Regions from separate parts of the Allobranchiibius huperziae genome, predicted to be linked through region 2. Evidence: riboswitches for the same ligand, from Rfam matches in the RefSeq annotation. Region 2 holds a riboswitch; each other region holds the start of a gene.

Region 1 (10,385 bases), 2.4 Mb from region 2:
ACGACCACTATGTGAACCTCGACAACCGCTTCGACCCCGGCTTCCCGCAGGACGACGAACGCGTCTACCTCTACGAGCACACGGCCATCCACCCTGCCGCGTACTGGAGCGTCGCGACGTGCAACAAGTACGCGAACGGCACGGCGTCGACTGTGCGCTCGCGCGCGTCGCTGCGGCTGCTCTTCGCGCAAGAATGCTCCTCCGGGCATGGCGTCGTGGGGTACAGCGTCTTCTACTCCGCCCCCGCGCTGGGGATGGCCGCCGTCCGCGGTGACACCGTCCAACTGGTCGGCACCACCGTCAACAATTCGTTCGCCATGATGGACGCCCTCGGTTACGACTACACCTACCTGTCCGGTCCGATCGGGCTCGTCTCGGCCTCGACACATCAGGCCGCTCTGCGCGCCCGGCTGCAGACCGCGCGCGGCTGACCTCGACCCGGCGGCCACGTCGCCGGGTCGCTCAGGCGCGCGGGTGGTAGCGATGCTCGGGCCTGCCGGCGGCGCCGTACTTCAGTCGTAGCTGCACGAGACCCTGCTGTTCGAGGTAGTTGAGGTAGCGCTGGGCCGTGGCGCGACTGATCCCGACCTCGCCCGCGACCTCGGCGGCCGACACGTCACCGGTCGTGGACCGGACGACGTTGCGGACCAGCTCCAGCGTCGGCGCGGAGTGTCCCTTCGCGGGGCGGGGCATCGGCGAGGGCGTCGCGCGGAGCATCCCGAACAGTTCGTCGACCTCGGACTGCGCCGGCTCGCCCGGCAGACCGGCGAGGCGGTGACGCAGCTGCCGGTACGCCGTGAGCCGCTCGATCAGCAGACTGAAGTCGAACGGCTTCACCAGATAGTGCACCGCTCCCAGCTGCATCGCCGCCCGGACGGAGGCGATCTCGCGCGCCGCGGTGATGACGATGACGGCGGGAGGATCGGGCTCGTCGAGCAGGGTACGCAGCACGTCCAACCCGTTCCCGTCGGGCAGGTAGACATCCATGAGCACCAGATCCGGGCGCAGTGTCCGGACCTGGTCCACCGCCTGCGCGGCGGTGTGCGCCTTTCCGACGACCTGATACCCCGGGACGCGCTGGACGAGGGCGCCGTGGATGTCGGCGACACGGAAGTCGTCGTCGACGATGACCACACCGAGCACGTCCTCGCTCATTCGGGCGCACCGCTGCCGATGGGCACGGACGGGGAAGCGATCGGCAGCCGCACGGTGAAGCGGGCGCCGGGGCCACCGGAGACGACGGTCGAACCGCCCAGCTTGGTCACGAGCCGTTCGACCAGCGCGAGGCCGAGCCCGCGGGGACGGGCGCCGGCCTGCTCGTTGGTGCTGTAGCCGTCACGGAAGATCATCCGCTCGCTCCCGGCGGGGATGCCGGGACCGTTGTCGGCGACGGTGATCGTCACCTCGCTCTCGTCCTCGACGATCGCGACCACCACTCTGCGCGGCGCGGGCACCGTGCCGAGCGCGGCGAACGCGTTGTCGATCAGGTTGCCGAGGATGCTGGTGAGCGCCTGCACCTTGTCGGGCGATTCGCCGAGCCAGGTCTCCGGGGCGATCACCAGCTCGATGCCGCGCTCGCTGGCCTCCGCCGCCTTTCCCAGGAGGAGTCCGACGACCTGCGGCGCCTCGATGTGCGTGCGCAGCGTGTTGTCGAACTCCGCCCCGGTCCCCTGGATCTGCAGGACGTAGTCGAGCGCCTCGTCGGAGTACCCCAGCTGCAGCAGTCCGGCGACGGCGTGCAGCCGGTTCGCGAACTCGTGTTGCTGAGCGCGCAGGGAGTCGGTCAGGCCGCGCTCACCGTCCAGCTCGCTGCGCAGGCCGGCCACCTCGGTGCGATCTCGCAGCGTCACGATCGAGCCGTGCGGGCGCCCGGCCACCGTGACGGGCATCCGGTTGATCACCAGGATCACGTCGTCGGTGAGGACGATGTCGTCCCCTTTGGTGTCCCTCCCGGCGAGCGCATCACGCAGGCGCCCCTCGGGCAGTACGTCGTTGAGGTGCTCCCCCACCGCGCTCACCTGGACGCCCAGCAACCGCTGCGCCTCGTCGTTCACGACGCTGACGCGGTCACGCCGGTCGAAGGCGATGACGCCTTCGCGCACACCGTGCAGCATGCCCTCGCGCTCCTGCAGCAGCTGGGAGATCTCGTCGAGTTCCAGCCCGAACGTCCGGCGTTTGAGGTGCGCCGCGAGACCGAATGACGCGATCGTGCCGAAGGCGAGCGCGATTGCGAACCACGTTGCGTACGAGGGGAGTTCCTGACGCAGCGCACTCGAGACCGAGCTCTCCCTGATGCCCACGGACACCTCGCCGACCATCCGGCCGTCGAGCCCGTAGAGCGGCGCTTTGCCGTTCGCCGAACGGCCCGTGCTCCCGTTGTCCGCACCCAGATGGACACGGCCGTCCGACGTGACGATCGGCTCCGTCACCGGCTGTCCGATCAGCGCCGGATCCGGATGTGAGTGACGCACCCGATGCATGTCGATGACCACGACGTACGACGCGTGGGTCTCGCGGCCGATGGACATCGCGATCGTCTGGATCGTCGTGGCACAGCCCGGCGCGTCGTGCTCCATGCAGCTGCGGATCGACGGCACCCCCGACACCGTGGAGGCGATCGAGGCCGCGCGCGCCTCGTACTCCCTGTCGAGGTGGCCGCGCTCCACGTGTGCGAACAGCACGAAGCCGACCCCGATGGTCGCAGCCAGGATGACCAGCTGAGCCATCAGGATCTGGCTGGAGAGCCTGCGCATCCGGGACCGCACGCCGTCATTGTGACCTCGGTCACGCCCCGCGACAAGCTGGGTGCGCACAATGCGCAAAACCCTTGAATACGAAGGTTTATAGGGGATTCGACCACAACCGTGACCTGGCTCACACCGCCTCCGTACGTTCTGCCCAGCACCTCCACCGGCAGAACGAAAGGAGCCGCCCATGACAGCCGACGACGCGGCGCGTATCGAGATCTCAGGTCTGACCAAACGCTTCCTCACCCCCAAGGGCGAGGCCTTCACCGCCATCCACGACGTCAGCCTCGTGATCGAACCGGGGCAGTTCTGCGCGATCGTCGGCCCGACGGGGTGCGGCAAGTCGACCACGTTGGGCCAGGTCTCCGGACTCGAGCGCCCGAGCGCGGGGACGGTCAAGGTCGGCGGCAAGGTCGTGAACGGCGTGACCCAGGGCGTCAGCTTCATGTTCCAGGCCGACGCGCTCTTCCCGTGGAAGACGGTGCTCGCCAACGTGATGACCGGGCCCACCCTGCGCGGGATGGGCAAGAAGGAGGCCGTCTCGCTCGCCCGCGACTGGCTGCGACGGGTGGGACTGTCCGGTTTCGAGGACCGCTACCCCCATCAGCTCTCCGGCGGCATGCGCAAGCGGGTCGGGATGGCCGCGGCCCTGATCAACGAGCCGAAGATCCTGCTGATGGACGAGCCGTTCGGTGCGCTGGACGTGCAGACCAAAGCCATCATGCAGACCGAACTGCTCGGGCTGTGGGAGCAGTCGCGTCCCTCGGTGCTTTTCATCACCCACGATCTGGACGAGGCCGTCGCCCTGTCCGATCGGGTCCTGATCATGACCAGCAGCCCGGGGTCCATCAAGCAGTCGTTCGACATCGATCTACCCCGCCCGCGGGGGGACGTGCAGACCATCCGCCATGAGCGGCGATTCCTCGAACTGCAGGACCGCATCTGGTCGTCACTGAAGGACGAGGTCCAGCGGGCCTACGCCCAGACGGCAGGTGCGGCATGAGTTCGACGATCCCCGGGCGGACCGGGCTGGTCGAGACCGAATCCGACGTGCAGGTGACCTCGCTGCGGGCCCGACGCCGTCGTACGCGGAAGCTCTGGATCGCACGAATCCTGGTGCCGGTCATCGTGATCGGCGGATGGCAACTGCTCACCTCCGTCGGTTGGCTCGACAAGTTCTTCTTCGGTCAGCCGACCGGCATCTGGCACAGCCTGGTGCACCTGTTCACGAAGGGCACCGCGTTCGGCACCATCTGGTTGAACCTGTGGATCACCATCTCCGAAGCGCTCTACGGCTTCCTCCTGGGCACCGTGACGGGGATCGTGGTCGGTCTCATCCTCGGCCAGAACAGGTTCCTCGCCGACGTGCTCGGTCCGTACATCAAGGTGCTGAACTCCATCCCCCGGATCATCCTGGGCTCGATCTTCATCGTGGCGTTCGGCCTGGGGACCTTCCCCAAGGTGCTGCTGGCATCGGTGCTCGTGTTCTTCATCGTCTTCTTCAACGCCTTCCAGGGCGTGCGCGAGGTGGATCAGAACCTCATCGCGAACATCCGGGTGCTCGGGGCATCGCCGTTGCAGGTCGCCCGGCACGTCACGATCCCGTCGGCGCTGACCTGGATCATCGCGAGCCTGCACACCGCATTCGGCTTCGCCATCATCGGCGCTCTCGTGGCCGAGGTGCTCGGCGCGCAGCACGGGATCGGCCTGATCATCAGCCAGGCGCAGGGCAACTTCGACCCGGACACCGTCTTCGCCTCCATGGCGATCATGGCCGTCGTCACGCTCACCGCGGAGTACCTCATCACCCTCCTGGAACGGCGCGTCCTGTCGTGGCGGCCGCCGAGCCGATGGGAGATCCAGGCCATCTGAGCGCACCCTCACATCTCCCCGCAGTCCCCCACGAAAGGAACCCATTCCATGTACAAGTCCGCGATCGCGATCGCCGCTGCCGGGGCGCTCGCCCTGGGCGTCACTGCCTGCGGTAGCTCCAGCTCAGGTGCCGGCAGCGCCTCCGGCTCGACGTCGGCCGGCGGCTCGAACGGCGGCTCGATGCCCACCGTCAAGCTGATGGTCGGCGGCATCGACAAGCAGATATACCTGCCCTACCAGCTCGCCCAGAGTCTCGGCTTCTACAAGAAGTACGGCGTGAAGGTGGAGCTGTCGACGGAGACCAACGGCGGGGTCGGCGCCGAAGAGGCGATGGCCTCGGGCCAGGTCGACATGGCCGGCGCGTGGTACATCCACACGATCGACTTCCAGGCCAAGGGCAAGGACGTCATCGACGTCGTCCAGCTGTCCGGCGCACCCGGGGAGCGTGAGATGTGCGGCAACTCCAGCGGCGTTCACAGCGCCGCCGACTTCAAGGGCAAGACGCTGGGTGTCACCGACCTCGGGTCGGGCACCGACGAACTCACCCAGTTCCTCGCCGCTCAGAAGGGCGTCAAGCACAGCGATTACCACACGCTCGCGGTCGGGGCCGGGACCACTGCCATCGCCGCCATCCAGCGCAAGTCGGCGCAGTGCGTGATGACGACCCAGCCCACCGTCGGAGCGTTGGAATCCAAGAAGCTGGGCTACTCCGCGCTCGACCTCGCGACGACGGCCGGCGCCACCCAGGCGCTCGGCGGCGCCTGGCCGGCGGCCGGCGTACTGGCTCAGTCGAGCTGGGTGAAATCCCACCAGGCCGCCACCCAGGATGTGGTGGATGCTCTCGTGGCGACGATGCACTGGATCAACACCCACTCGGCGGCCGACATCGCGAACGCACTGCCCGCGGACTTCGTCTCCAATGCCACCATCACCAAGGCGCAGTACATCGCGGGCCTGACCACCGACAAGGGCCAGTTCCTCCCTGACGGCATCATGCCCGCCGGCGGCCCGAAGACGGTCTACGCCATGGAGAAGCAACTCGGTGTCGACGTCGCGAAGGTCTCGCTGGCCGGCACCTTCACCAACACGTACGCGATGAAGGCGAACAAGCTGGAGGGCACCAAGGTGACCACCACCCCGGCCGGCGCCACCGGCTGACCAGGAACGCACGAGGGGCTCGGGTCGCGGCCGCGACCCGAGCCCCTCGTGGCGTCTTCGGTAGAACGGGAGCCGGAGACAGGAGTCGAACCTGCGACATCCTCATTACAAGTGAGGCGCTCTACCAACTGAGCTACACCGGCGCGGACCCGCGATACCGCGCGGACCGGCACCGATCGTACCGGCGGCCTCAGGTGGCGGTGAGCAGCGCTCCCAGCGCACCCAGCAGCAGCGACGGGCCGAGCGCGACGTGGGTATGCCGGGTGGCCCGGCGCGTGAGCACCATCACGAGCGAGACGACCCCGCCGATCACGAAACCGCCTGCCAGTCCTTGGATCAGCACCGGGTAACCCCACCATCCGAGTGGCAGTCCGAGCAGGGCGGCCAGCTTCACGTCGCCCAGGCCGAGACCGCCGGGCACCGCCAGCGCGAGCAGCAGGAAGACCAGCCCGGCGAGCCCCCCACACAGCAGCGAACGCGGCAGTCGGTGCACGTCCGAGTCCAGCGCGAGCAGCAGGGCGATCGCCGGGATGGCCGGCAGGGTGAGTCGGTCGGGCAGCCGATGGACGTCCAGATCGATCGCGGCCAACGGCAGCGCGACGGCGATCAGCACGACGTACGCCGACACCAGGCCCCAGCGGTGCAGGTCTGCCAAGTGCCACACCGCACCGGCGGCCGCGAGTGCCGCGACAGGCACGAGCCACCTGCGGGCGGGCAGCGGTGCGCTCTCGTCGGGCAACCGGTAGCGCCCCGTCGCGAGCGAACGCCGCAGCCACTCCCCGTACGCCGCGCCGACGGCGGCAGCGAGGAGGACGGCGACCGCGATCATCGCGTCAGTCTGATGGAGCGAGCGCCCGCGCGTGCGCAGTCTGTGGACAACGGTCGATGCTCACAAGGGACCACGCGGCGCCCTTGAGCCGGGTCACCACCGTTCGCGCCGCGCGCAACGGACAGGGCGGTGCCCTTGTGACGGCCGAGCCCCACGCGCACGCCGCGTTTCGGGGCGAGCGGGCCACGACGGGCCCACACCCCTTGCCGCACCCCGCATTTCGGACTGAGCGGGCCGAAACGTGAGCAACGTCCGTGAAACACACCGCACGACGACGAACCGCCCGCCCCTGCAACAGGGACGGGCGGTTCGAGTGGTCGGTCAGACCAGCACGTACGCGTTCAAGAAGGTCTGCAGGCCGCGGACGGTGCGCGTGTTCATGTACGACGCGCCATCGCGGCTGATGCCGATCTTGGTCTGCAGGGCGGCGACCGTCTTGGGGCCGATGTCGCCGTCGGGGGTCGTGCCGACCTTGCGCTGCAGGGCGGTGCGGGTGGAGTAGGACATCGTGCCGGTCTGCGACACCCCGACCCACTGCTGCACCGCCCTGATGGTGAGCGGACCGAAGGAGCCGTCGACGGCGAGCTTGCGGACGGTGCCGCGGGAGGGGGGCGGCTGAGGAGTGGGGTTGCCGCTCCCGGGGTCGACCACCACGGCAAGACCGTTGGCGCGGGTGAGCCCGGCGCGCACGCTGCACACCGGCCAGGCGCCGGGGCCCTGAGCGCGCAGCACCGCCTGCGCGATGTAGATCTGCTGGTCGCGGGTGGCCAGGTTGGCGGTGGCGCCGTACTTCGAGCCGCCGAAACCGGTCCAGGTGCTGGCCGAGAACTGCAACCCGCCGTAGTACCCGTTGCCGGTGTTGATCGCCCAGTTGTTGCTGCTCTCGCAGGTCGCGACGCGGTCCCAGACGTTGTACGGGGACTCCGCGTGGGCGGCGCCGGCGGTGGCCAGGCCGGCGCCGACGGTGGCGGCAGAGGCCATCATGACTCCAGCGGTGCGTCGTCCGGTGATGGACGACGGTCTGGCGACAGCGTGTTTCGGTGCGTAACGCAAGAGCGTTCCTTCCTGACGAACGCCTGCGGGGTGAGCTGTCGGGTTCGGGCTGTCAGGTGCCCGGCCGGCGTACCGGCTTCACCCCTAGGCAGACACGTACGGCGTCCGCCGTTGTTGGGTCCCCCGTCCTCGGCCGGCGTCCTCGGGAGTGAGGGGCCGGTGCGTCCGATGAGGTTCGGCGTCCGGACGCGCGGGTGTGCGGTATGCAGTTGTGACACTTCCCCGTACTTGTGACGTATGAGGTGCGTGTGACTGGTGATCACATCGTGCAGGGGCGGCAAACATTACCGGAGGTTTGCGACACGCGGGCGAAAATGCTTGCCCTATCTGAAAGATCAGCGTATGCGGGCTCGGCGGCGCCGCAGCGCGTTGCGATCCAGCGGTGCCGCGAGCACATCGCCGAGTACGACCCCCGTACTGATGGCGAGGGCGACTCCCGCGGCGCCGAGCAGGGTCGGGAACGCCGCCGCGCTCTGGGTGTTGGAGGCGGCGGAGCCGATCACCGATCCGACGATGGCGTCGTACATGCCCTCGAAGATCCGCAGACCGGGAAGCATCGGCGAGACCGCCGGCAGTACCAGCACCAGGGCGGGCGCGCCGAGCCGTAGGCCGATCACGCGGGCGAGCACCCCGACCGACACCGACGCCACCGCGATGGAGGTGGTCGCCCCGACGGCCCACACCAGGTGCGCCAGACCCGACAGGCCCAGCGCCAGGCTGCCGAGCACCGCGGTCGGCAGGATGAAGCGCGGCCTGCTGCGCATCGTGAGCGCACCGGCGGCGGCACCGACCGCGCCGTAGAGGAACTGCAGGCTGAGCGTCGCGTTCGAGGAGCCGAAGTGCAGAGCGCCCGGTGAGGTGAGCTGCAGGTTGAGCGCCGAGTCGAGTTTGAGGGTGAGGGACAGGCCGCCGGCGACGCCGACGATGATGCCGGCGGCGCTGAGGAAGACCGTGAGCAACCGGCCTGCGCCGGTCACCGGATACCCGGTGATGGCGTCCTCGACCGCCGAGGCCATCGCGCGTCCGGGCAGCAGCACGACCAACCCGCCGGAGACGGCGTACGCGAAGTCGGCCGTCGACATCTGCAGCCCGAGGTCGCCCTTCGCGGCCAGCAGGTAGCCCAGCCAGGCCAGCATCACCGACACGGCACTGCCGACCGCGTCGATGTAGAACGACGGGATGTTGCGCTTGCGGATCAGACGGCCGAGATAGTCGGTGACGAAGGCGGACAGCACGGCCACGACGATGGCCATGCTGCCGCCGCCGAGCAGCGCGCACACCGATCCCGCCAGCGCCGAGTAGCCGACCGCGATCAACCACCGCGGGTAGATCCGGGTGCTGCGCTGGATCCGCTTGAGCCGTCCGAGCGCCTCGTCGATGTCGGTGAAGCCGCCCCGGGTCAGCTCCTGCACCATGACGTGGACGTCGGTCAGCCGGGCGAAGTCGCGAGTGCTCGACCGCACCACACGCAGCATCGTGACGGTCTCCCCCGACGGACCGGGCGCCTGCACCAGCAGCGACTGGTTGGTGATGTCGACCTCGAGACGTCGCAGGCCCGCCGCCGCGGCGACCGCGACGACGCTGGCCTCCACGTCCCGGGTGCCCGCGCCGCAGCGCAGCAGCAACTCCCCTACCCGCACCGCGAGATCGAGCGCCTTGCGGGTGCCGGCGTCCTTCTCCGGTGCGCTCATCGTCGCGGGGTGCCGGTAGGGCGAGTTGCGCAGCGCGTCCGCGATCGGCATGGGCTCGGTGACCGGCTCGCCACGTAGGAAACGCATCCGTCGCGCCACCGCGAACCCATGGGCCGGCGACTCGGCGAATGAGGAGTCGGTGTCCTCGGGGATCCGGTAGCTGCCGGAATCCGGGTCGGGCAGGGGTGCCTCGTGGCCGTACTGCGCCATGGGTCTCACGCACCTCCGGTACGTCGGTCGGGAAGGTTCGATACTCCCGCACCCGCCACGCACGGGCCCGACGGGGACGTCGGCTCAGCGAGCGGGGCACACGGGAGACGCCCCGCGGGGCGATCCCGTCATGCTCTCTCAGCCACCTGGCAGCGAGGGAAGAACGTCGCTCAGCGGGAGCTGTGCGGTGTCGGCATACGGAAAGGTGCTCACCCCCTGGTCCAGGGAGCCCAGACCGTAGAGGGCCGCGAGCAATGCGATCGCGACGCACACCCCGATCACGACCCGGGTAACGGGCACGTCCCGGGCGACCGAGCGCACGATGCTGCGCGAACCGCGCCGCATCCCCGCGCTGCCCGGGCCCCACCACAGCACCGCGCAGCCGGCCAGGGTGCCGAGCACCATCGGGATCGGGCGGTCGACGGCGGCGGGCGCATGCCGGGCGAACGCCGTCACTACGGCGGTCCCGGCGGCGACGCATGCCCCCACGAAGAACGGGATGACCATGGTGAGCAGCGCCGAGAAAGCGCCGACGACGGCGTGCAGCGGCGATGTCGCCACCGCCACCATCGGATCGGACCTGCGGGGCCCCGAGTTGTAGCGGCGCAGCACCATCGAAGTGATCGCCCGGTCGTTCCAGCGGGCGGCGAACGACCATAGGAACGTCACGATCAGCGCCAGCACCGGCCAGTGCACCGCGAGCCCCACGTCCGCGGCGGCGAGCGCGGCGAGGGTCCCGGTGCGAGCGGGCCGTCCGATGCGGGGATCCAGGTGGGTGCGCCCGGAGCCGGCGTACGACGGGTCGGGCGATGGGGTGGCGCCCCA
Region 2 (10,385 bases):
CGATGGTCTTCGAGATCGCCAGCACCAACCTGGTGGTGGAGCTCGGGGTGATCCTCGCGCTGCTGCTCGGATGGCAGTTCACCCTGGCCGAGTTCGTCGGCGGCCCGCTGATGATCCTCGTGGTCGCCGTGTGCTTCCGGCTCTTCCTGCACTCACGGGTGGTGCAGGCGGCGAGGGAGCAGGCCGATCGCGGCGCCGCGGGCTCGATGGAGGGACACGCGGCCATGGACATGACGGTCGGCGGCGAAGGCTCCTTCGCCGGACGGCTGCTCTCGCCGGCAGGCGCCACGAGCATCAGTCACATCTTCGTGATGGAGTGGCTGGCGGTCCTGCGCGACATCGTGATCGGGCTGCTCATCGCGGGCGCGGTGGCCGCGTGGGTGCCCGACAGCTTCTGGGGGCACCTGTTCCTGGCCGGCCACGGCGGCTGGTCCAAGGTGTGGGGGCCGCTGATCGGCCCGGTCATCGCGGTGGCCAGCTTCGTGTGCTCGATCGGCAACGTCCCGCTGGCGGCGGTGCTGTGGAACGGCGGCATCAGCTTCGGCGGCGTGGTGTCGTTCATGTTCGCCGATCTGCTGATCGTGCCGATCCTGCTCATCTACCGCAAGTACTACGGCACCCGCATGACCCTCGTCATCGCCGGCGTCTTCTACCTGGCGATGGTCGTCGCCGGGTACGTCGTGGAGGTGGTCTTCGGCGTCCTGCACCTGGTCCCCGCGGCCGGGCACGCCTTCACCGGCAACGGCGCGATCAGCTGGAACTACACGACCTGGCTCAACCTGGTCTTCCTCGTGGTGGCGGCCGGGCTCGTCCTGCGGTTCGTGCGCACCGGCGGGGTGGGGATGCTGGCCTACATGAACGGCGACCCGGTCGACGAACCGGCCCACGCCCACCACCACTGAAGGCGCCTCCGTAGATCCCCACCCTGACGGTGTTTGCGTTCGTTGACGGTGTTCGAACGCCGTCAACGAACGTGAACGCCGTCAGCGTGCCGACGGGAGCGTCAGGCGATCCGCTGCACGACGTACTCGATGCACGCGGTCAGCGCGCTGACGTCGTCCGGATCGACCGAGGGGTACATGCCGATCCGCAGCTGGTTGCGCTTCAGCGCGCGGTAGGGCTCGGTGTCGACCACGCCGTTCTCGCGCAGGGTCCTGGCGAGCAGGGCCGCGTCGATCGCGTCATCGAAGTCGACGGTCGCCACCACGCGCGAGCGGGCGGCCGGGTCGGCGACGAACGCGCTCGCGTACGACGTGTGCTCGACCCAGTCGTAGAGCCGCCGGCTGCTCTCGGCGCTGCGCGCGACGGCGAAGTCGAGACCGCCGCCTGCCTGCAGCCACCGCAGCTGGCTGACCATGAGGGCCAGCGTCGCCACGGCAGGGGTGTTGTAGGTCTGGTCAAGGCGTGAGTTGTCCACTGCCGTCTGCAGATTCAGACTGGGTGGAATCCATCGGTCACTCGAGGAGATCGTGGCCGTGCGCTCCAGTGCGGCCGGGGACATCGCCGCCAACCACAGGCCGCCGTCGGAGGCGAACGACTTCTGCGGCGCGAAGTAGTAGACGTCCGCCTCGCGCAGGTCGACCGGCAGGCCGCCCGCGCCGGAGGTGGCGTCGACCAGCATCAGCGCGCCGGCATCGGCGCCGGTGACGCGGCGTACCGGCTGCATCGCGCCCGTCGACGTCTCGTTCTGGGCGTAGGCGTAGGTGTCCGCGCCGGGGACCGCGCTCAGCGGATCGACCTCGCCGGGCACCGAACGGGTGACCACCGGTTCGGCCAGGAAGGGCGCTGCCGCCACCGCGGCCGCGAACTTCGAGCTGAACTCCCCGCACACGCCGTGCACGGACCGCTCCCTGATCAGCGAGAACGTCGCGACGTCCCAGAAGAGCGTGGAACCGCCGTTGCCCAGCACGATCTCGTAGTCCTCCGGGGCGCCGAGGAAGTCGTGCAGCGAGGAGCGGACCTCGCGCACCAGGGCGCGCACCGGTTCCTGTCGGTGGGAGGTGCCGAGGACGTCGGTGCCGAGGTCGCGCAGGAGGTCCAGCTGCTCGGGGCGCACCTTGCTCGGTCCGGAACCGAACCGACCGTCGGCCGGCCGCAGTTCGCGTGGGATGACGATGCTCACGGCCGAAAGTGTGCCAGCGCCTACGCTGGCTCGATGAGTGAGATCACCCGGTGGGACTACGACGGGCGCGGCCTCGAGGAGGGCGAGGTGCCGGACGCGCCCTGGCCGGTCATCGAGGAGTGGGTGCGACAAGCCCGCGAGGCCGCGGCGGACGACACCCAGCCCGGGGTGCACGAGCCGGACGCGATCAGCGTCGCCACCGTGGACGCTTCGGGCGCCCCCACGGTCCGCACGGTGCTCATGCGATACCTCACCCCCGCGGGACCTGGTTTCTACACCAACCTGGAGTCGCGCAAGGGCACCGATCTGGCGGCCGATCCACGGATCGCCGCCACCCTGACCTGGCCCGCGCTCTACCACGCGATCCGCTTCACCGGCCGCGCCGAGCAGTTGCCGCGCGACATCGTCGCCGAGTACTTCGACTCTCGTCCGTGGGGCTCGCGCATCAGCGCGTGGGCCTCGGACCAGAGCCGCCCGGTCGCGGACCGCGCCTCACTGGAGGCTGCCGAGCAGCGGTACGCCGAGCGCTATCCCGACCACGGCCGCGCCGGCGACGTGCCGGTGCCGCCCTTCTGGGGCGGCTACGTGGTCCACGTCGACGAGGTGGAGTTCTGGGTAGGTCAGGCGAGCCGGCTGCACGACCGGGTGCGCTTCACGCGTACCGGCGAGGGTGCCCTGGACGACCCGTCGGTCTGGACCCGGGAGCGCCTGCAGCCCTGACGTGCTCGATCCGCTCGACCCGCTCGACCTGTCGAGTGGCGTAGAAGCCGCTCGAGTGCACCCGGTGGGAGTGCGCCACTCGAACCATAGGTATGCCACTCGGGAGTGGGCGTGAAACAGCCCGCGGGGTCCGACCTGGTGGCCGGTGCGCGATGGACGGGTCGCGCCCCCACGGGCTGCGGTGGTGCGTGGTCTTCACCAACGCCGTCCGTTGAAGAGTCGGTCACCGAATGGGAGGCCGACCAACGGCTGCGCTAGTGCGCAACCACCTCACGCGTCCTAGATGAATGCACTCTCGGACCACCTCCTCTCTCGTGTACCCAGCACGGTAGACACGCCGGCAGGTGGCCCGCAACGGGGTTTCGCGAGGCGGTGGGGAAGGAAGAGGGCGACCGCCATACAGGGGGAGATGGCGGCCGCCCGAGCCGGGCTTCGCAGCCCGCTCGCCCCGGACCGGAGTCCGAGACCTTCGCGTGACAGCGGACGAGGGGACGTCCGTGCTGCCACGCCCAGTGGAACGACCGTCCGGCCCGGATGATTCCCGAACGGGCGCTGCGTGGTCACTGTGCGCCGACGGGTGCCGACACCGGTCCGGGATGGGAAGATCGACCCTGTGACCGACTTGATCGACACCACCGAGATGTACCTGCGCACCATCTTCGATCTGGAGGAGGAGGGCATCGTCCCGCTGCGCGCCCGGATCGCCGAGCGTCTCGGCCACTCCGGGCCGACGGTGTCCCAGACCGTCGCCAGGATGGAACGCGACGGCCTGCTCACCCTCGCGGGCGACCGCCACCTGGAGTTCACCGAGCACGGCCGCACCCTGGCCACTCGCGTCATGCGCAAGCACCGGCTGGCCGAACGGCTGCTGGTCGACGTGATCGGGCTGGAGCTGGAGTACGTGCACGACGAGGCCTGCCGCTGGGAACACGTGATGAGCGAGCGGGTCGAGCGCAAGATCCTCACGATGCTGAAGGACCACACCCTCTCCCCCTACGGCAACCCGATCCCCGGTCTCGCCGAACTGGGGGAGACCGGGACCATCGAGAAGTTCCGGGACGGCGTCGCCTCCCTCACCGAGGTGGTCTCCGCCGAGCCGTCCCTGCTCGTCGTACGCCGCATCGGCGAACCCGCGCAGGCCGATCACGCCACTTTGGAGGTGCTGACCGCCGCCGGCATCTCACCCGGCGCCGTCGTGCGCGCACGCCTGGAGGACGGGCGGGTGCTGGCCCGGGTCGAGGACGGGCCGGAGGGCGTCTCGCTTCCCCCTGAGATCGCCTCCCACGTCTTCGTGCAGCTGCCCTCCACGGCGGCCCTCGCCGCGGGAGCCGTAGCCGTCTCCTGACGTCGTGCGCCGCCGTCCGGCCGGCCGTCCACAGGTCCCGTGACCCGATTGTGATGTCGGTGTGCAGTCCATGTATCGTCGGCGGCGGTTCTCAGCCTGAGGACCCCCGAGCGGCACCGCCGAGTCCTGCCAAGCAGCCCGGGAATGCAACGATCCGCAAGGCAGGAGCGGGGGACCCACCTTCGGCCGTTCGCAGTATCGGGACGGCCTCGGGGCTAAGTCACGGGCAGTCATCGGGGAACGGACTGCCACGGACCGGGTAACACCTCCACCCGAGCCCGACAGCTCACCTCGTAGGCGCCGAGAGGTTTTCATCCGTGTCTGTCATGCAGCCCCGGGGGCGTCATCGCGCCCCGAGCAAGTTGTCCACGTCCTTCAACACCACCGCACGCGTGTCCGCCGCGGTAGCTGTCGGCGGCGGCCTCGTGGCCTCCGCCGTGTTCTCCCAGTCCGCGCAGGCCGCTGACACGAAGCACCAGGGCCCGGCCTCCGCCGCGGCTCCCGCCCAGGCGTCGATGACGCTGGTGCAGAACACCGCTCGTACGTCCGCGCCGCACGTCGCCGCGGCGGTCGACGCCCACACCCGGCTCGTCGCCGTCCACGCGGACACCTACGTCGCGCCCGTCGTGGAGAAGGCGGCTCCGGCTCCGGTGCGCCACGTGGTCGCCCCGGTGCGCCACGTCGTGCGTCAGCCCGCGCCGAAGCACACGACGCCGGTCCGGTCGGGCAACGGCGGTGGCAGCACCGTCTCGGCGCCCTCGTCCGCCAGCGGCGTCGTCGCGATCGCGGAGCGCTACATCGGTGTTCCCTACGTCTACGGCGGCACCACCCCCAGCGGGTTCGACTGCTCCGGGTTCACCAGCTACGTCTACGCCCAGCTCGGCATCAACCTGCCGCGCACCGCGGCGGCCCAGCAGGCGTCGGCGACTCCCGTGAGCACCCCCCAGCCGGGCGACCTGGTGTTCTTCGGCAGCCCCGCCTACCACGTCGGCATCTACCTGGGTAACGGCATGATGATCGCCGCGCCCAAGCCCGGTGACCACGTGAAGATCGAGGCCGTCTACGGCACCCCCTCGGGGTACGGCCGCCCCTGAGCGTCCACGTCATGACGATGCCCCCTCACCGATGGTGAGGGGGCATCGTCATGTCGTGCAGAGGTTCGGTCAGTCGCGCGCGGCGGGGCCGTCGCCCGGCCGCTTCTCGTCCTCCTGCTGCGAGAAGCTCTTGTCCTCCCCGGTCGCGGCGCCGCTGCCGCCGCTCGCCTCGGAGTCCGCGACGAGCCCCGTGTCGCCTGCCTCGCCCTCGTCGGGGCTGAGCTGCTGGGCGGGTTCCTGGGGGTTCGGGTCGTTCGCGTCATCGCTCATTCGGCCAGTATGTCCGCACCGGGCCCACCTAGGCTGACGCTCGTGCCCTCCACCCCACCCGCACCCGGCGCCGCCTCGCATGTGCTGAGCGGTCGACGTCCGGTCGAGATCGTCGACATCGGCGCCAACCCCATCGACGGGGAGCCGCCGTACGCGCCGCTGTTGGAGCAGGGAGTCGCCCGGGTGACCGGGTTCGAGCCGCAGGAGTCCGCGTATGCCGAACTCACGACGAGAGAGGACGGGGCGCACCGCTACCTGCCGTACGCGGTGGGGGACGGGGCCGAGCACACCCTGCGACTCTGCGTCGAGAGCGGCTTCGCCAGCATGCTCGAACCGGACCGTGCCCAGCTGGGACTGTTGACCGACTTCCCGCGGATGGCGTCGGTGACCGACCGCATTCCGATGGCCACCCGACGCCTGGACGACATCACCGAGATCGAGCAGCTGGACTACCTCAAGATCGACATCCAGGGCGGTGAGCTCGACGTCTTCCGGCACGGCCGGCGGCTGCTCGCCAGGGCCGTCGCCGTGCAGACCGAGGTGGGGTTCACCCGGTTGTACGAGGACCAGCCCACCTTCGCCGACCTCGATCTGGAGCTGCGGGCGCACGGCTTCGTGCCGCACCTGTTCGTCAACACCAAGACCTGGCCGCTCGCGCCGCTGCAGTGGGCCGACCCGCTGCAGGAACAGGCTCGGCACCTGGTGGAGGCCGATGTCCTCTACGTGCGCGACCTGGCGCGCCTCGACGTGCTGAGCGAGGACCAACTGCATCACCTGGGGCTGATCTGCGACCTGGCGTACGCGTCGTACGGCGTGACGCTGCTCTGCATCGCGGAGCTGGTCCGCCGAGGTGTCCTGGACCCGGACAGTGCCCGGATCTTCCGGGACCAGGTGGCGGTCCGTGCGCAACCGACGCCGTCGCGCTGATCAGACCCGGCTGCACGACCCGACGACCACCCGGCTGAGGGTCGCGGCGGGCGGGCTCGCGGCGACGATTCAGTGCTGGGTCGTGCCCTCCCGCCCGGGTGGCGGCGGGTAGATGTCGGTGTGCTGGGCGGTCGCGATGCTGACGTCCTCGGCCTGCACGTTGGTCAGTTGCACGACACGGGTCGGCAGGATCGAGCGTAGAGCCAGTCCGTGGCCACCCGCACCTTGGCGGCCGCGCTGGGGAGCGCGAAGAGGTGATAGCCGCGCGCCGTGACCTTCGCGATCGGGCCGGTGAGGGGCACACCGAGCGCCTTGGCCACACCCTGTGTTCCGCCCAGATCAGCCACGAGGCCGAGGTCACGGTGCCGGTACGGGCGGGACTGCCCGACGCCGAGGCTGGCGGCGACGTTCCGGGCGGCGGTGTGGCCCTGGCGTTGGGCATGCTGCGCCGTCGGGGCGGTGACCGGGCGGCTCCCGTCGGCCAGGGCGCCCTGGGTCAGGTCGGGCACCGCGGCCGAGTCGCCGAGCGCCCAGACGTGCGTGTGCCCGGGGACGCTCAGGTCGTCGTTCACCACGAGTCGGCCCTTCGTGGTCGGGAGGCCCAGAGTGGCGATCAACGGGCTGGGGGCCACGCCCGCGCTCCACACCAGCGTGCGGGTGCTGATGACGTCGCCGTCGGTGAGCGTGACCGAGGTGGCGGTGGCCGACACCACGCTGACGGTGAGCCTGACCTCGACGCCGCGGTGGTGCAGCACCTTCATCGCCTCCGCGCCGAGGCGAGGGCCCAGCTCCGGCAGGACGTGGGGTGCCAGGTCGATGAGCAACCATCGGACGTCGTCGGGTCCGAAACTGCTCCACCGGTCGGCGATGCCGTACATCCAGTTCTGCATCTTTGCGACAAATTCCGTCCCGGTGTAACCGGCGCCCACCGCAACGACGGTGAGCAGTTCCTGGCGCTGCTGCCGGCCGGCAGGGGTGTCGGGGAGGGCATCCGCCAGGTCCAGCTGACCCAGGACGTGATTGCGCAGGAACGTCGCCTCTTCCAAGGTCTTCAGTCCGCGGGCGTGTTCGGCGACGCCGGGGATGTCGAACTCGCGCGTCACGGATCCGGGGGTCAGCACCAGACGATCCCAGCGCTGCTGCTCCGGCTTCCCGTCGCGCCCCAGGACCGTGAGCGTGCGCGAGGCGAAGTCGACGTCCGTGACGTGCCCGAAGACCGGCGTGGTGCGCCGCAGGGTCTGGCGCAGGGACACGGCGATGTCCCGCGGGTCGAGGACGCCCGTCGCGACCTCGGGCAACAGCGGGCTGTAGAGCAGGTAGTCCGACGGTGCCACGAGCACCAGGCTCGCCTGCTCGGGGGACAGGGTGCGCTCCAGTCGGCGCAACGTGTGGAATCCGGCGAAGCCCGCGCCCACGACCACGACTCTGGGCGCGCTGTCGGGCGTGTCCTGTGCACCTTCGCGTCGTCGTCGCGCGCGCATGCGGCTCCCGGAGGTCTCGATCCGCCTCGGTTCGGCGCAGCCGCCGGTGCGGTCGGCGACGATGCCCGAGACGGGCGTCTGGACCGATGATCCTCGCAACGGACGTCGTCCACCAGGGGTCAGTCCGTGGTGACGCCGTCCTCCGCGCCGCGGCGGCGTCCGGGTCGACGGGCGACAGGCGGCACGATCCGCTGCCCCGTCTGGACCCAGGTGCGTGGAGCCCACTCCAGTCCGGGCCGCACGTTCCACGCCGCCGTCGCCTGCTCGGGATGTTCCAGGTCGAGCTGGCGCACGATCTGGTCGATGGCGGCCAGCATGGATCCCTGCATCATCCAGGAGTCGGTGTCGGTCATGGGATCGATCATCACGAGCTCGGTGTGCCGGGCCCGGGTCTCCAGCACGACCTCGCGGATCCGGTCGAGCGCCTGCTCGGCCTCGTCCACCCGATCGGCGGCCACGAGGTCCCCGAACTCGTGCACGCCGGAGGCCAGGGAGTCCAGCAGCACCGAGAAGACCACCCGCAGGTTCGGGTCCCACGCGTCCGCGCCATCCGCGCCGTCCGAGGCGAAGGCCCTGCGCTCGGCCAGGACGGCGAGGGCGCGTTCGGCGGCGCAGCAGCGGTCCAGTCGCTGCAGCGCGACCCGCAGCTCAGGATGGATGCGCAACGCGACCAGCGCGCGCGGGTTGAGTTTGCGGCTCTCCTCCAGGGCCTCGACGGCGGTGGCGGCTTCGGCCAGCTCCCGGCCGATCGCCTCGGCGGAACCGATCCAGGACTGCGCCTCCTCCACCCCTGGCGCCCGGGATGACAGGGTGCGCGCGATCTGGCCGAGCAGGGCGGCCTGTGAGCGGGCCACTCCGCGTACGGCGTCCCGGGCCCGGGTGTTGGGGATCGCGACGGGCACCAGCACGCTGAAGGCGACCCCGACGACGGTGCCGATCAGGGTGTTGCCGATCCGGATCTCCGCGGCGAGCCCGGGTGAGCTCACGGCCAGGATCAGCATCGCGCTGATCGGCGTCTCGAGGGACTGCGCACCCAGCCGCAACATCTTGGCCAGCACCAGGGAGGCACTGATGACGGCCGCGAGAGACCACCACGACAGTCCGAAGTAGTTGGAGAACGCCGTGGCGACCAGCACCCCCGTGAGGACGGCTCCGACGCGGACCATCGCCATCCGCAGCGTGCCGACGGTGGAGGCCTGCACGACGAGCAGTGCCGTGAGGGGCGCGGTCAGGTCGACCACGTGCGTGAAGAGGAGCGTCGAGCCCAGGTACGCCAGCACCGCCGCCCCGGTGAGGCGGCCGATCTGTGCGGCGGCGGGCTGCACACGGCGTGATGCCTCGGACCAGGTCGAGGGGAAGGTCGGCCAGGCTCGCCGGAAACCCCGCATGAGCGGACGCGGCACGCGCAACGTGTCCCGACGCATCGACCACCGCCTCTCCTTCAGTCCAGCCTGGCACGCGGTGGCCGCGGACGGCCGCGCTGCACCGGCCACGCTCCCACGGCCCGGCGCCGCGCACCGGGGTCCGGGCGACACCACGATGCGGCTCGACATGTGCCGAGAGGCCTCCGGCTACGCGACGCCGCCGCTCTTCGATGTGACATCTGCGATGGAAGGGCGATGATGCTGAGAAGTCTTCCTCCTCATCGCGCGCGGCGGGGCTCTGGGCAAGAGCGGGCGATCCAACGGTCCGTCCAGAGGTGCCGCCACTGATCTGAGCGCCCTCTAGTTGAGCCAAAAAGCGTTTCTCCGCAATAGGTTTCGTGCAATTAATGCTGTCGGAGTCACCCCGTCGAGGCGACCGAGGCCGTCGGCTGAAGGCCGGAGATGGGAGGAGCGCACGCTGCGCGGGCGGGTCACGAAGGAGTAACGATCAAGGTCTTGCAACTATATATTTAACAAGTTCTATGAGTAATGTGGTCTGAGTCACAGCAATCGACGTCGACGGAGGAGGCACCGTGAGCGCGATCGACGCCACCTGCGGCATCGACGTCGGCACTCAAGGAGTGCGCGCCTCCCTGGTCGACGCCGAGGGCCGCACGCTCGGTTCCGGGGCGGCGCCCATCACCAGCGACCACCGTGACGGTCGTCGCCACGAGCAGGACCCCGAGCAGTGGTGGACGGCGCTGTGCGACGCGGTCCGGCAGGCGCTGGACGTTGCGGGTGAGGTGCACGTGACCGCGATCGCGATCGACGCGACGTCCGGCACGGTCCTGGTCGAGCACGCCGACGGCAGCCCGGCAGGACCGGCCCTGATGTACGACGACACCCGAGCCCAGGGGTTCGCCGACCGTGCGCAGCGCGCCGGAGAGTCGCTCTGGTCCTCTCTCGGCTATCGCATCCAGCCCGCCTGGGCGCTGGCCAAGGTGTTGTGGCTGCGCGGCGAGGACGTCCTCGGTGCCGGCGACCGGGTCGTGCATCAGTCCG
Region 3 (10,385 bases), 1.8 Mb from region 2:
TCAGGACCAACTGCTTTCATCGCTGGATGAACGAGCCATGCGCATCCTGCAACGCCTCGTGGCAGGCGAGTCCCGCACGGAGATCGCACGCGCCGAGGACGTCTCCCCGTCGGCGATCTCCCAGCGCATCCGCGCCGCGGGCCTGGAAGTCATTGTGAACGCCGCCCGCGACCTCGCCTCCGTCCGATGAGCATCCTCGGCGCACTACTGCTCGCCGTCGGCGTCGGCGACCTGGTGCGGGTCCGGTCCGTCGTGGCGTCGTACGCCGTGGGGCCGCTCGTTCTCCTTGTGGCCGCCCTGTTGGCCGACCTGCACGACGCCGCCGACATCGTGCTGCTGGTCTTCGCTGCCGCGGTCGCCGCCGCGTGGCGCTGGCTGGCCGGTCGCGCCGCGCGCAGCAGACACGGCGAGACGCTGGCGCTGTGCCTGCTCGGAGCGGGCGTCCTGGTCGTGATGATCGCCGCGGGCAGCGCGAGTCACGCCGACGGCGCGCTCGGCCACTGGATGCGGCACAGCGCGTTCGCCACGCTGCACGACCTGTCGCCCGACCGCTTCCTGCTGGTGCTCGGCCTCGGAGCGGTGCAGCTGGCCACCGGCAACGAGCTGGTGCGCCTGGTGCTGACCGCGATCGGCGCGGTGAAGCCGGAGGGCCAGCCGCAGCCCTCCGACGAGCTGCGCGGCGGTCGGCTGCTCGGTCCGATGGAGCGCCTGTTCATCCTCGGGCTCGGCATGGCCGGGCAGATCACCGCGGCCGGGCTCGTGATCGCCGCGAAGGGCCTCATCCGCTTCCCCGAGCTGCAGGCCCGTCGATCGGCGCGCCAGGAGATCTCCGGCCTCGGCATCGATGCCGTCACCGAGTACTTCCTGGTCGGCAGCTTCGTCAGCTGGCTGGTCGCGCTCGGCGCCCTCGGCATCGTCGGCCTGCGCTGAGGACGGGCGTGACATCGGTCACCCGGTTCCTAGGCCCCGCTCAGCACACCGCGGTTCGGAATGTGCCACGGGGATCCGGTGGATGTCCGTCTCACCCGCACCAGGGCATGACCACAGGGTCACCGCGTCGACACGTGACCGCGGGCGGACTGCGCAGGCGCCCAGTGCCGGTCCGTTGCAAGCAGATTGCACTTATCCGGCACGAGCTCGGCCGCCGCTGCCACCACCTGCTGGACCTCGGCGCACACTGCCGCCCGGTCCATGCGTTTCGGACATAGCCTTCCTAACTATCACATCTCAACCCCCAGATGCGCTTCCGCTTGCTCACAGGACCGCCACAGACACGACCGGACGGTCGACCAGGCGGGTTTGGCAGGGGCGGCATCGGCACGTACGGTGGTCCACATCGGGTCGTCAGCACTAGATGTGCTAACGGCCCACTTTCGGGGCGTGCCACACCACGGCACGATTCAGCCCTCGTGGCACCGCGCCTAACCTCGCCCGGTGTCACCATCTGCCGGGAACGTCCCGGGAACGGCGAGGACGGGGGACCCAACCGGGTCTCCATGCATGGAGACCCACTGGGGTTAAGCAGAGAACTTCTGCAGGGCACCTGACCGCCCGACCCGACAGCTAACTCCGTAGGCGCGCGTCAGGAAAGGGACATTGGTTCATACATGAAGAACATCTCCACCAAGACTCGCATGATCACGGTCGGTGCCGTCGGCACCGCGATGCTCGGCACCGGCCTCGCGGCCGCCGGCAGCGCACACGCTGCCTCCGGCTCCGTGTGGGACCGCGTCGCTGCTTGTGAGAGCGGCGGCAACTGGGCCATCAACACCGGCAACGGCTTCTACGGTGGCCTGCAGTTCACCCAGCAGACCTGGGCCGGCTACGGCGGCACGGCGTATGCCGCTCGCGCGGACCTCGCCAGCCGTTCGGCACAGATCGCGGTCGCCCAGAAGGTGCTCGCCTCCCAGGGCGCCGGCGCATGGCCGGTCTGCTCCAAGAAGGCCGGCCTGACCTCCGGCAACGGCGCGAGCAGCGGTGGTGGCGTCGCCACCCCGACCCCCCGCACCGTCGTCAAGCACCCCGGCCGCAGCGCCTCGCGCCCCGTGGTCAAGCAGCGTCACGCGGTCGCACCCCAGGTGCGTACCTACCGTCACGTTGCCGCTGCTCCCCAGGTGCGCACGCACCTGCACCGCGCCGCTGCGCCGCAGCTGCGTACGCAGCCCACCGGCCGTGTCATCACGGTGCACGCCGGCGACACGCTCAGCAAGCTCGCTGAGCGGTACCACGTCAAGGGTGGCTGGCAGGCCCTGTTCGCCATGAACAAGGGCACTGTGAACAACGCCAACCTGATCTTCGTCGGACAGCACCTGTCCATCTGAGATCGCTCATGAAGTAGGCCCGGACCGCTCGTCGGTCCGGGCCTCCTTCTTCTCCCCACGAAGTTCTCGGCTACGTAGCGGAGAACTTCGTGGGGTGACGTTCGGGGTCCCCGCGAAGTATCGGAGCGAAGCGGAGAACTTCGTGGGGTTACTTCGGGGTCCCCGCGAAGTATCGGAGCGAAGCTTCGGACCCCGACGAGGTATTCGAAGGAGCGAAGCGGGGGAGAAACCTCGTCGGGTGAAGCGAAGCGGAGAACTTCGTGGGGTGACTCAGGCGTCGATGACGACCGGGATGATCATGGGACGCCGGCGCAGCTTGCCGCCCATGAACGAGCCCACGGTGCGGCGGATGACCTGCTGCAACTGGTAGGAGTCGGTGACGCCCTTGCGGCGGGCCTCCTCCAGGGCGGCCTCGAGCTTCGGCAGCACTTCGTCGAGGACCGCCTCTCCCTCGGCGAAGCCGCGGGCCTGGATCTGCGGTCCGGCCGCGATCTGCCCGGTGTCGGCGTCGCGTACGACGATGACGGTCACGAAACCCTCGTCGCGCAGGATCCGGCGGTCCTTCAGCAGGGTCTCATCGGTGGTGCCCACCAGCGAGCCGTCGACGTAGATGTAGCCGCACGGCACCGCGCCGGTGATGGAGGCCTTGCCCTTCACGAGGTCGACGACGACGCCGTCCTCGGCGAGCACGACGTTGCTGCGCGGCACGCCGGTCTTCACGGCGAGGTCGCCGTTGGCGATCAGGTGGCGCCATTCGCCGTGCACCGGCATCACGTTGCGCGGCTTGACGATGTTGTAGCAGTAGAGCAACTCCCCCGCGCTGGCGTGCCCGGAGACATGCACCATGGCGTTGCCCTTGTGCACGACATTCGCGCCGAGGCGCATCAGGCCGTTGATCACCCGGTAGACGGCGTTCTCGTTGCCCGGGATCAGGGAACTGGCCATCAGCACGGTGTCGCCCTGGCCGACATCGATGCGGTGATCGCGGTTGGCCATGCGGGACAGCGCAGCCATCGGCTCGCCCTGCGAACCGGTGCAGACCAGCACGATCTTGTTGTCCTGCAGGTCGTCGAGCTTCTTGACGTCGACGAGCACCCCGTCGGGGATGGTGAGGTAGCCGAGGTCGGCGGCGATGCCCATGTTGCGCACCATCGAGCGACCGACGAGTGCGACCTTGCGCTTGTGCTTGTACGCCGTGTCGATCACCTGCTGCACGCGGTGCACGTGCGAGCTGAAGCACGCCACGATGATCCGGCGGGACGCCTCGGAGAAGACGCGCTCGATGGCGGGCGTGATGTCGCGTTCCGGAGTGGTGAAGCCCGGCACCTCGGCGTTGGTGGAGTCGGTCAGGAAGAGGTCGACGCCCTCCTCGCCGAGCCGCGCGAACGCCCGCAGGTCGGTGATCCGCCCGTCCAGCGGCAGCTGGTCCATCTTGAAGTCGCCGGTGTGCAGCAGGGTGCCGGCGGGCGTGCGGATGAAGACCGCGAGCGCGTCGGGGATGGAGTGGTTGACCGCGATGAACTCGCAGTCGAACGGGCCGAGCTTCTCCCGGTCGCCCTCCTTGACGCCGAGGGTGTAGGGCGTGATCCGGTGCTCCTTGAGCTTGGCCTCGATCAGGGCCAGCGTCAGCGTCGAACCGACGAGGGGGATGTCGGGCTTGAGCTTCAGCAGATAGGGCACCGCGCCGATGTGGTCCTCGTGCCCATGGGTGAGGACGATCGCGTCGATGTCGTCGAGGCGCTCCCGGATGTACTGGAAGTCCGGCAGGATCAGGTCCACGCCGGGGTGGTCCTCGGGGAAGAGGACGCCGCAGTCGACGATGAGCAGCCGACCGGCGTACTCGATGACGGTCATGTTGCGACCGACCTCGCCCAGGCCGCCCAGGGCGACGACGCGTACGCCGTCCTTGGGCAGGCGCGGTGGCGCGCTCAGTTCGGGGTGGGGATGGCTCACAGAACTCCTGATCGGCGAAGGCCCTCGCGCAGAATGTCGAGGTGCTCGGGTGCCGCCGGCAACAGGGGCAGGCGGCAGAAATCGGACTCGATCACGCCGAGCATCCTCATGGCGGCCTTGGCCATGATCGCGCCCTGCGTGGTGTTCATGACCGCCTCGATGGCGGGTATCAGCGTGGTGTGGATCTCGCGGGCGCGCGGCAGGTCGCCGCGGTCGACAGCGGCGACCATCTCGGCGTACTGACTCCCGGCGACATGGCCGACGACGCTGACGACCCCCACGGCGCCGAGGGCGAGCCAGGGAAGGTTGAGCACGTCGTCACCGGAGTACCACAGAAGGTCGGTCTCGTGCATGAGCCGACTGGCCGCGAACAGGTCGCCCTTGGCGTCCTTGACGGCAACCAGCTCCGGGATCTGGGCCAGGCTGCGGATCGTGTCGCTCGCGAGGGCCGTGCCGGTGCGGCCGGGGATGTCGTAGGCCATCGCGGGGAGCCCGGTGGCCCCGACGACCGCGCGGAAGTGCTCGACGATGCCGGCCTGGGTCGGTTTGTTGTAGTACGGCGTGACGATCAGGACCGCGTCGGCCCCGACCGCGGCGAGCGCCTCGGCGGCACGGCACGAGTGGGCGGTGTCGTTGGTGCCGACACCCGCGGTGACCGCCACCCGGTCGCCGACGGCCTCGACGACGGCGCGTACGACGGCGACGTTCTCCTCGTCGGTGGTGGTCGCGGACTCCCCGGTCGTGCCGTTGACCACCAGGCCGTCGTTGCCGTGGTCGGCCAGGTACGCCGCGAGGCGTTGGGTGCCGTCCAGGTCGAGTGCGCCGTCCTCGCGCATGGGGGTCACCATCGCGGTGACGGTGCGGCCGAACGGAGTGGACGTCATAGGGCGAAGGCTATCGGGCGCAGCCGCTGCCCCGATCCTGCGGTGGGCCCGGCCCGAGAGCTGCCCAGGAGCTACCCGGGAGATGAAAGATCGCGTCGCTACCCGCTCGGGGGTCCGGGTAGCGACGCGATCACCCGGTACATCGGCCCACTCCCGGAGTCGTTACAGGACATCGATGTGACCTGCGTCACACTAACGCGGGCACGCCGATGTCCATGGCGAGCGATCCGCCACTGTCGCCCCCGGCACTACCATCGGGGCCGTGGATCAGTACCTGACGCTGCTGCGGCGCACCCTGCACGACGGCGCCCGCAAGGACGACCGCACCGGCACCGGCACCTTGTCGGTCTTCGGCCACCAGATGCGGTTCGACCTGAGCGCCGGTTTCCCCGTCACGACCACCAAGAAGCTGCACCTGCGCTCGATCTTCGGTGAGCTGCTGTGGTTCCTGCGCGGCGACACCAACGTCGAGTGGCTCCACGAGCGCAAGATCTCGATCTGGGACGAATGGGCCGATGAGAACGGCGACCTCGGGCCGATCTACGGGCACCAGTGGCGCTCGTGGCCGACCCCCGACGGCGGGCACATCGACCAGCTGGCGCGGATCATCGACGCGATCCGCACCACCCCCGACTCCCGCCGCCTCGTGATCTCGGCATGGAACGTCGCCGACGTCGACGACATGGCCCTGCCCCCGTGCCACACCCTCTTCCAGTTCTACGTCGCGCCGCCGGATGCAGGCGGCGTACGCCGGTTGTCGTGCCAGCTCTATCAGCGCTCGGCCGACGTCTTCCTCGGCGTTCCCTTCAACATCGCCTCCTACGCGCTGCTGACCTCGATGGTCGCCCAGGTCACCGGACTCGGGGTCGGCGACTTCGTGCACACCATCGGCGACGCGCACCTCTACCTCAACCACGTCGACCAGGCCCGTGAACAGCTGGGCCGCACGCCCGGCCCGCTGCCGACCCTGCGCCTCAACCCGGCACGCACCCAGATCGACACGTTCGAGCTGGAGGACATCGAGCTCGACGGCTACGTCGCCGCGCCCTCGATCAAGGCCCCGATCGCCGTATGACGATCACCCTCATCGCCGCCGTCGCCCGCAACGGCGTGATCGGCCGGGACGGTGACATGCCCTGGCACGTCCCCGGCGAGCAGCGCGGCTTCAAGGCCGCGACCATGGGCCACCCGATGCTGATGGGTCGCAAGACCTTCGCGGCCATGGGCGCCCTACCCGGGCGGCGGTCGATCGTGCTGACCCGCGATCCGGACTTCCGGGCCGACGGCGTGGAGGTGGCGCGCAGCCTGGACGAGGCCCTCCTACTCACGCAGGACGAGGACTTCTTCGTCGTGGGCGGAGCCCAGATCTACGCACTCGCACTTCCCTACGCCGACCGGCTGCTGCTCTCCCTCATCCCGCAGGAGCCGGCCGGAGACGCCTACTTCCCCGGCTGGCCCTACGACGACGCACCGGCCTGGCGCGAAAGTGCCCGCGAGGACCACGACGGGTGGACCGTCCTGACCTACGACCGGGTCACGCCGCGCACCCAGGTCGTGCACGGTCCCCGGATCGCCCGCGGGGCGCGGCAGAAGATCGGCGCCAGCGTCGCGGTCATGCACGAGGGCCGGCTGCTCGTCACGCGCCGCGAGGACAACGGCCTGTGGTGCCTGCCCGGTGGCGGCGTCGACGCCGGCGAGACCTGGTCGGAGGCCGCCCTCCGCGAGGCCCGTGAGGAGACCGGTCTCGAGGTCGCGATCGACGGGGTGCTGGCCGCGTACACCGACCCGAACGTCGTGGTCGCCTACCCCGACGGGCACCACACCCAGATCTTCGGCGTCTGCTTCCGCGCCCACCCGGTCTCAGGCGAGGCGGGCATCTCCGACGAAGTGACCGAAACCCGTTGGGTGACCCGTGAAGAGGCCGCCGGGCTGCCCTTGATCCCCACTGCGCGGCGGCTCGTGCCGCAGGCGTTCGACACAGGCGATGTGACCTATGACTGACCTCACCCCCACCCCCGACGCGGCGGTCCGCACCGCCCGCGCCACCGATGCCGACGCGGTCGGCGCCGTGCAGGCGCAGCTGTGGCGCGAGGCGTACGGCATGTTCCTGTCGCCTGAGTTGCTCGAGCAGTTCACGCCCGAGGCCTTCGCGCAGGTGTGGGCCGAGTCGCTCACCAGTCCCCCGAGCCCGCTGCACCGACTGCTGGTGGCTACGCAGGGCGCCGACCTCGTCGGGTTCGTGGCCATCGGGCCCGGCGAGCACGAGGGCACCGGCGAGATCCTCGTCGGCGGCGTGCTGGCGAGCCACCGGCGCTCCGGGCACGGCTCACGACTGCTCAACGCCGCGGTCGACACCCTGCGAGCCGGCGACTTCGGGCAGGTCGAGGGATGGGTGCTCGCCCTCGACGAGCAGACGCGCGGGTTCGCCGAGCAGGCAGGGCTGTCCGCGGACGGCGCCTGGCGCGAGCGGGCGCTGCCCGGCGACAGCGCGGCCCGCGAGGTGCGCCTGCGCGCCTGGATCGGCCCCGTCGAGGACTGAGCCCGCTCAGCTGCCGGGCTGCTCCAACTGGATGTTCACCAGCCACGGCACGCCGAACTTGTCGGTCAGCTGGCCGAACTTGGCGCCCCACGGCGCCTTCTCCAGCGGCATGTCGATCTTGGCGCCCTCGGACAGGCCCTTCCAGTACGCCGTGAGCTCGTCGTCGTCGTCGGCCTCACCGGACAGCGAGATGGTCATCCCGCCGACAGGATTCATCTGCATCGTGCTCGGCACGTCGGCCCCCATCAGCTCCAGACCCTTCTCGGTCCGCAGGTAGCCGTGCATGATGTTCTCCTCCTCCCCCGCCGGCACCGGCATCTTGAACTGCGCGAAGGTGACGAGGTCGGGCGTGCCGCCCAGGACGGAGGCGTAGAAGGTCATCGCCTCGCGGGCGCGGCCTTTGAAGTTCAGGTAGGGGTTGAGGCTGATGGCCATGGCGGCTCCTCCGGGGCGAGAAGGTGGATGTGAACGGGGTTCACATCGTAGCGACGCCGCTCGTGCCCGCGCCAGGGATCGGCTGACCTCACAGGTCGAGAAGGTGCTCCAGTCCGACGGTCAGACCCGGCCGGTCGCCGACCGCGCGCACCGCGGCCAGCACGCCGGGCATGAAGCTCACCCGGTCGAAGGAGTCGTGCCGGATCGTGAGGGCCTCCCCCGCCGCGCCGAAGGCGACCTCCTGGTGCGCCACCCGTCCGCGCATCCGCAGCGCGTGCACGGGAATGCCGTCGATGCGGGCACCGCGAGCGCCGTGCGGATCGGTGCGGGTCGCGTCCGGTACGTCGACCAGTCCGGCGCTTGCACGGGCCGCCGCGACCAGCGACGCGGTGCGCGCCGCCGTACCCGAGGGTGCGTCGACCTTGTCCGGGTGGTGGGTCTCGATGATCTCCACCGACTCGTAGAACCGGGCGGCGCGCTGCGCGAACGCCATCATCAGCAGCGCGCCGATCGCGAAGTTGGGCGCGATGAGCACGCCGACCCGCGGGTGGTCGACCAGCTGCGCCTCGAGCGCCTGCAGCCGCTGCGGCGACCAGCCCGTCGTCCCGACGACGCAGTGCACGCCGGCAGCCACGCAGTGCGCGACGTTGTCCGGCGAGGCATCGGGCGTTGTCAACTCCACCGCGACACTGGCGCCGCCCAGGTCGCCGAGCGGATCGCCGTGACCGAAGCGACCCACCAGGTCCAGATCCGTTGCGTCGTCGATGGCCTGCACGGCAGCCGATCCCATCCGACCGGAGGACCCGATGACGGCTACGGGGATGCGTTCGCTCACGGCGCCCAGGGTAGGGGGGTGGGGCGGTTCCCAGGGCATAAATAGTGGAGGTATATTCGTTACCTAGGTTAACGGTCGTGGGCGCATGCCGCGCGACGTCCTGTTCGATCTTCGAGGAGACTCATGTCCGAGGCCGCTTCGCCCCGCGAGCAGCGCACCCGTGGCGTACGCCGTCGCTACGAGGCCGAGCACCCGCGCTACAAGTGGGTGGCACTGTCGAACACGACGCTCGGCGTGCTGATGGCGACGATCAACTCCTCGATCGTGATCATCTCGCTGCCGGCGATCTTCCGCGGGATCGGGCTGAACCCGCTCGGCGCCGGGAACATCAGCTACCTGTTGTGGACGCTCATGGGGTTCCTGGTCGTCTCCGCGGTGCTGGTCGTCACGCTCGGGCGCCTGGGCGACATGTTCGGCCGGGTGAAGATCTACAACCTCGGCTTCGTGGTCTTCACCATCTCCTCCCTCTTCCTCACGGTCGATCCGTTGCACCAGGGCGGGGGCGCGATGTGGATCATCCTGGGACGCCTCGTGCAGGGCGTCGGCGGCGCGATGCTGATGGCGAACTCGACGGCGATCCTCACCGACGCCTTCCCGTCCCACCAGCGCGGGATGGCCCTCGGCATCAACCAGGTCGCGGCCATCGCGGGATCGTTCCTCGGCCTGATCATCGGCGGCGTGCTGTCCGAATGGCACTGGCGCGCCATCTTCCTGGTGAGCGTCCCGATCGGCCTGCTCGGCACCGTGTGGTCCTACACCTCGCTGCGCGAGCTCGGCGTGAAGCGCCGCGGCACCCTCGACATCCCCGGCAACATCACCTTCGCCGGCGGCGTGACCGCGATCCTCGTCGCGATCACCTACGGGATCCAGCCGTACGGCGGCCACTCGATGGGGTGGACCAACCCCTGGGTGCTCGCCGGACTGATCGGCGGCCTGGCGCTCCTCGTGGCGTTCACCGTCATCGAGTCCAAGGTGAAGGACCCGATGTTCTCGATGGGTCTGTTCAAGATCAAGGCGTTCGCGGCCGGCAACTTCGCCGGGCTGCTCGCCTCGATCGGCCGGGGCGGCATGCAGTTCATGCTGATCATCTGGCTGCAGGGCATCTGGCTCCCGCTGCACGGATACGACTACCAGAGCACTCCTCTGTGGGCCGGCATCTACCTGCTGCCGCTCACCGTGGGCTTCCTGATCGCCGGACCGGCGTCCGGTTTCATGTCCGACCGGGTCGGTGCTCGCGCGTTCGCCAGCGGCGGCCTGGTGCTGACGGCCGCGACGTTCGTCGGGCTCATCCTCATTCCGGTCAACTTCAGCTACCCGGTCTTCGCGCTGCTGCTCTTCCTCAACGGCATCGGGTCCGGGATGTTCTCCGCTCCCAACACCACGGCCATCATGAACAGCGTGCCGGCCAACCAACGCGG

The links. A riboswitch is a leader RNA that binds a small molecule or an ion and turns the genes downstream of it on or off. The one in region 2 is predicted to bind cyclic di-AMP.
Region 1: linked by a shared signal. The riboswitch ahead of HNR15_RS18675 (transglycosylase family protein) and the one ahead of HNR15_RS02815 (C40 family peptidase) in region 2 are both predicted to bind cyclic di-AMP.
Region 3: linked by a shared signal. The riboswitch ahead of HNR15_RS18635 (LysM peptidoglycan-binding domain-containing protein) and the one ahead of HNR15_RS02815 (C40 family peptidase) in region 2 are both predicted to bind cyclic di-AMP.

What each region holds. Positions count from the first base shown of each region.
Region 1 covers NZ_JACCFW010000001.1:2,997,709-3,008,093, forward strand. Annotated here, with positions in the region: gene HNR15_RS14185 (hypothetical protein) at 1-431, shown strand, start outside; gene HNR15_RS14190 (response regulator) at 463-1,155, opposite strand; gene HNR15_RS14195 (ATP-binding protein) at 1,152-2,765, opposite strand; gene HNR15_RS14200 (ABC transporter ATP-binding protein) at 2,935-3,750, shown strand; gene HNR15_RS14205 (ABC transporter permease) at 3,747-4,619, shown strand; gene HNR15_RS14210 (ABC transporter substrate-binding protein) at 4,668-5,777, shown strand; tRNA gene HNR15_RS14215 (tRNA-Thr) at 5,848-5,920, opposite strand; gene HNR15_RS14220 (prepilin peptidase) at 5,968-6,606, opposite strand; gene HNR15_RS18675 (transglycosylase family protein) at 6,928-7,587, opposite strand; cyclic di-AMP (ydaO/yuaA leader) riboswitch at 7,665-7,808, opposite strand; gene HNR15_RS14230 (threonine/serine exporter family protein) at 7,995-9,560, opposite strand; gene HNR15_RS14235 (serine/threonine-protein kinase) at 9,699-10,385, opposite strand, start outside.
Region 2 covers NZ_JACCFW010000001.1:581,785-592,169, forward strand. Annotated here, with positions in the region: gene HNR15_RS02795 (permease) at 1-902, shown strand, start outside; gene serC (phosphoserine transaminase) at 1,004-2,116, opposite strand; gene pdxH (pyridoxamine 5'-phosphate oxidase) at 2,156-2,842, shown strand; gene HNR15_RS02810 (iron-dependent transcriptional repressor DtxR) at 3,456-4,187, shown strand; cyclic di-AMP (ydaO/yuaA leader) riboswitch at 4,330-4,499, shown strand; gene HNR15_RS02815 (C40 family peptidase) at 4,514-5,281, shown strand; gene HNR15_RS02820 (hypothetical protein) at 5,351-5,551, opposite strand; gene HNR15_RS02825 (FkbM family methyltransferase) at 5,594-6,478, shown strand; gene HNR15_RS02830 (FAD-dependent oxidoreductase) at 6,643-7,893, opposite strand; gene HNR15_RS02835 (FUSC family protein) at 8,079-9,383, opposite strand; gene HNR15_RS18750 (FGGY family carbohydrate kinase) at 9,917-10,385, shown strand, end outside.
Region 3 covers NZ_JACCFW010000001.1:2,356,084-2,366,468, forward strand. Annotated here, with positions in the region: gene HNR15_RS11035 (SatD family protein) at 1-190, shown strand, start outside; gene HNR15_RS11040 (hypothetical protein) at 187-930, shown strand; cyclic di-AMP (ydaO/yuaA leader) riboswitch at 1,436-1,593, shown strand; gene HNR15_RS18635 (LysM peptidoglycan-binding domain-containing protein) at 1,608-2,321, shown strand; gene HNR15_RS11050 (RNase J family beta-CASP ribonuclease) at 2,592-4,274, opposite strand; gene dapA (4-hydroxy-tetrahydrodipicolinate synthase) at 4,271-5,158, opposite strand; gene HNR15_RS11060 (thymidylate synthase) at 5,421-6,233, shown strand; gene HNR15_RS18640 (dihydrofolate reductase) at 6,230-7,159, shown strand; gene HNR15_RS11070 (GNAT family N-acetyltransferase) at 7,152-7,697, shown strand; gene HNR15_RS11075 (VOC family protein) at 7,704-8,132, opposite strand; gene dapB (4-hydroxy-tetrahydrodipicolinate reductase) at 8,221-8,967, opposite strand; gene HNR15_RS11085 (MFS transporter) at 9,091-10,385, shown strand, end outside.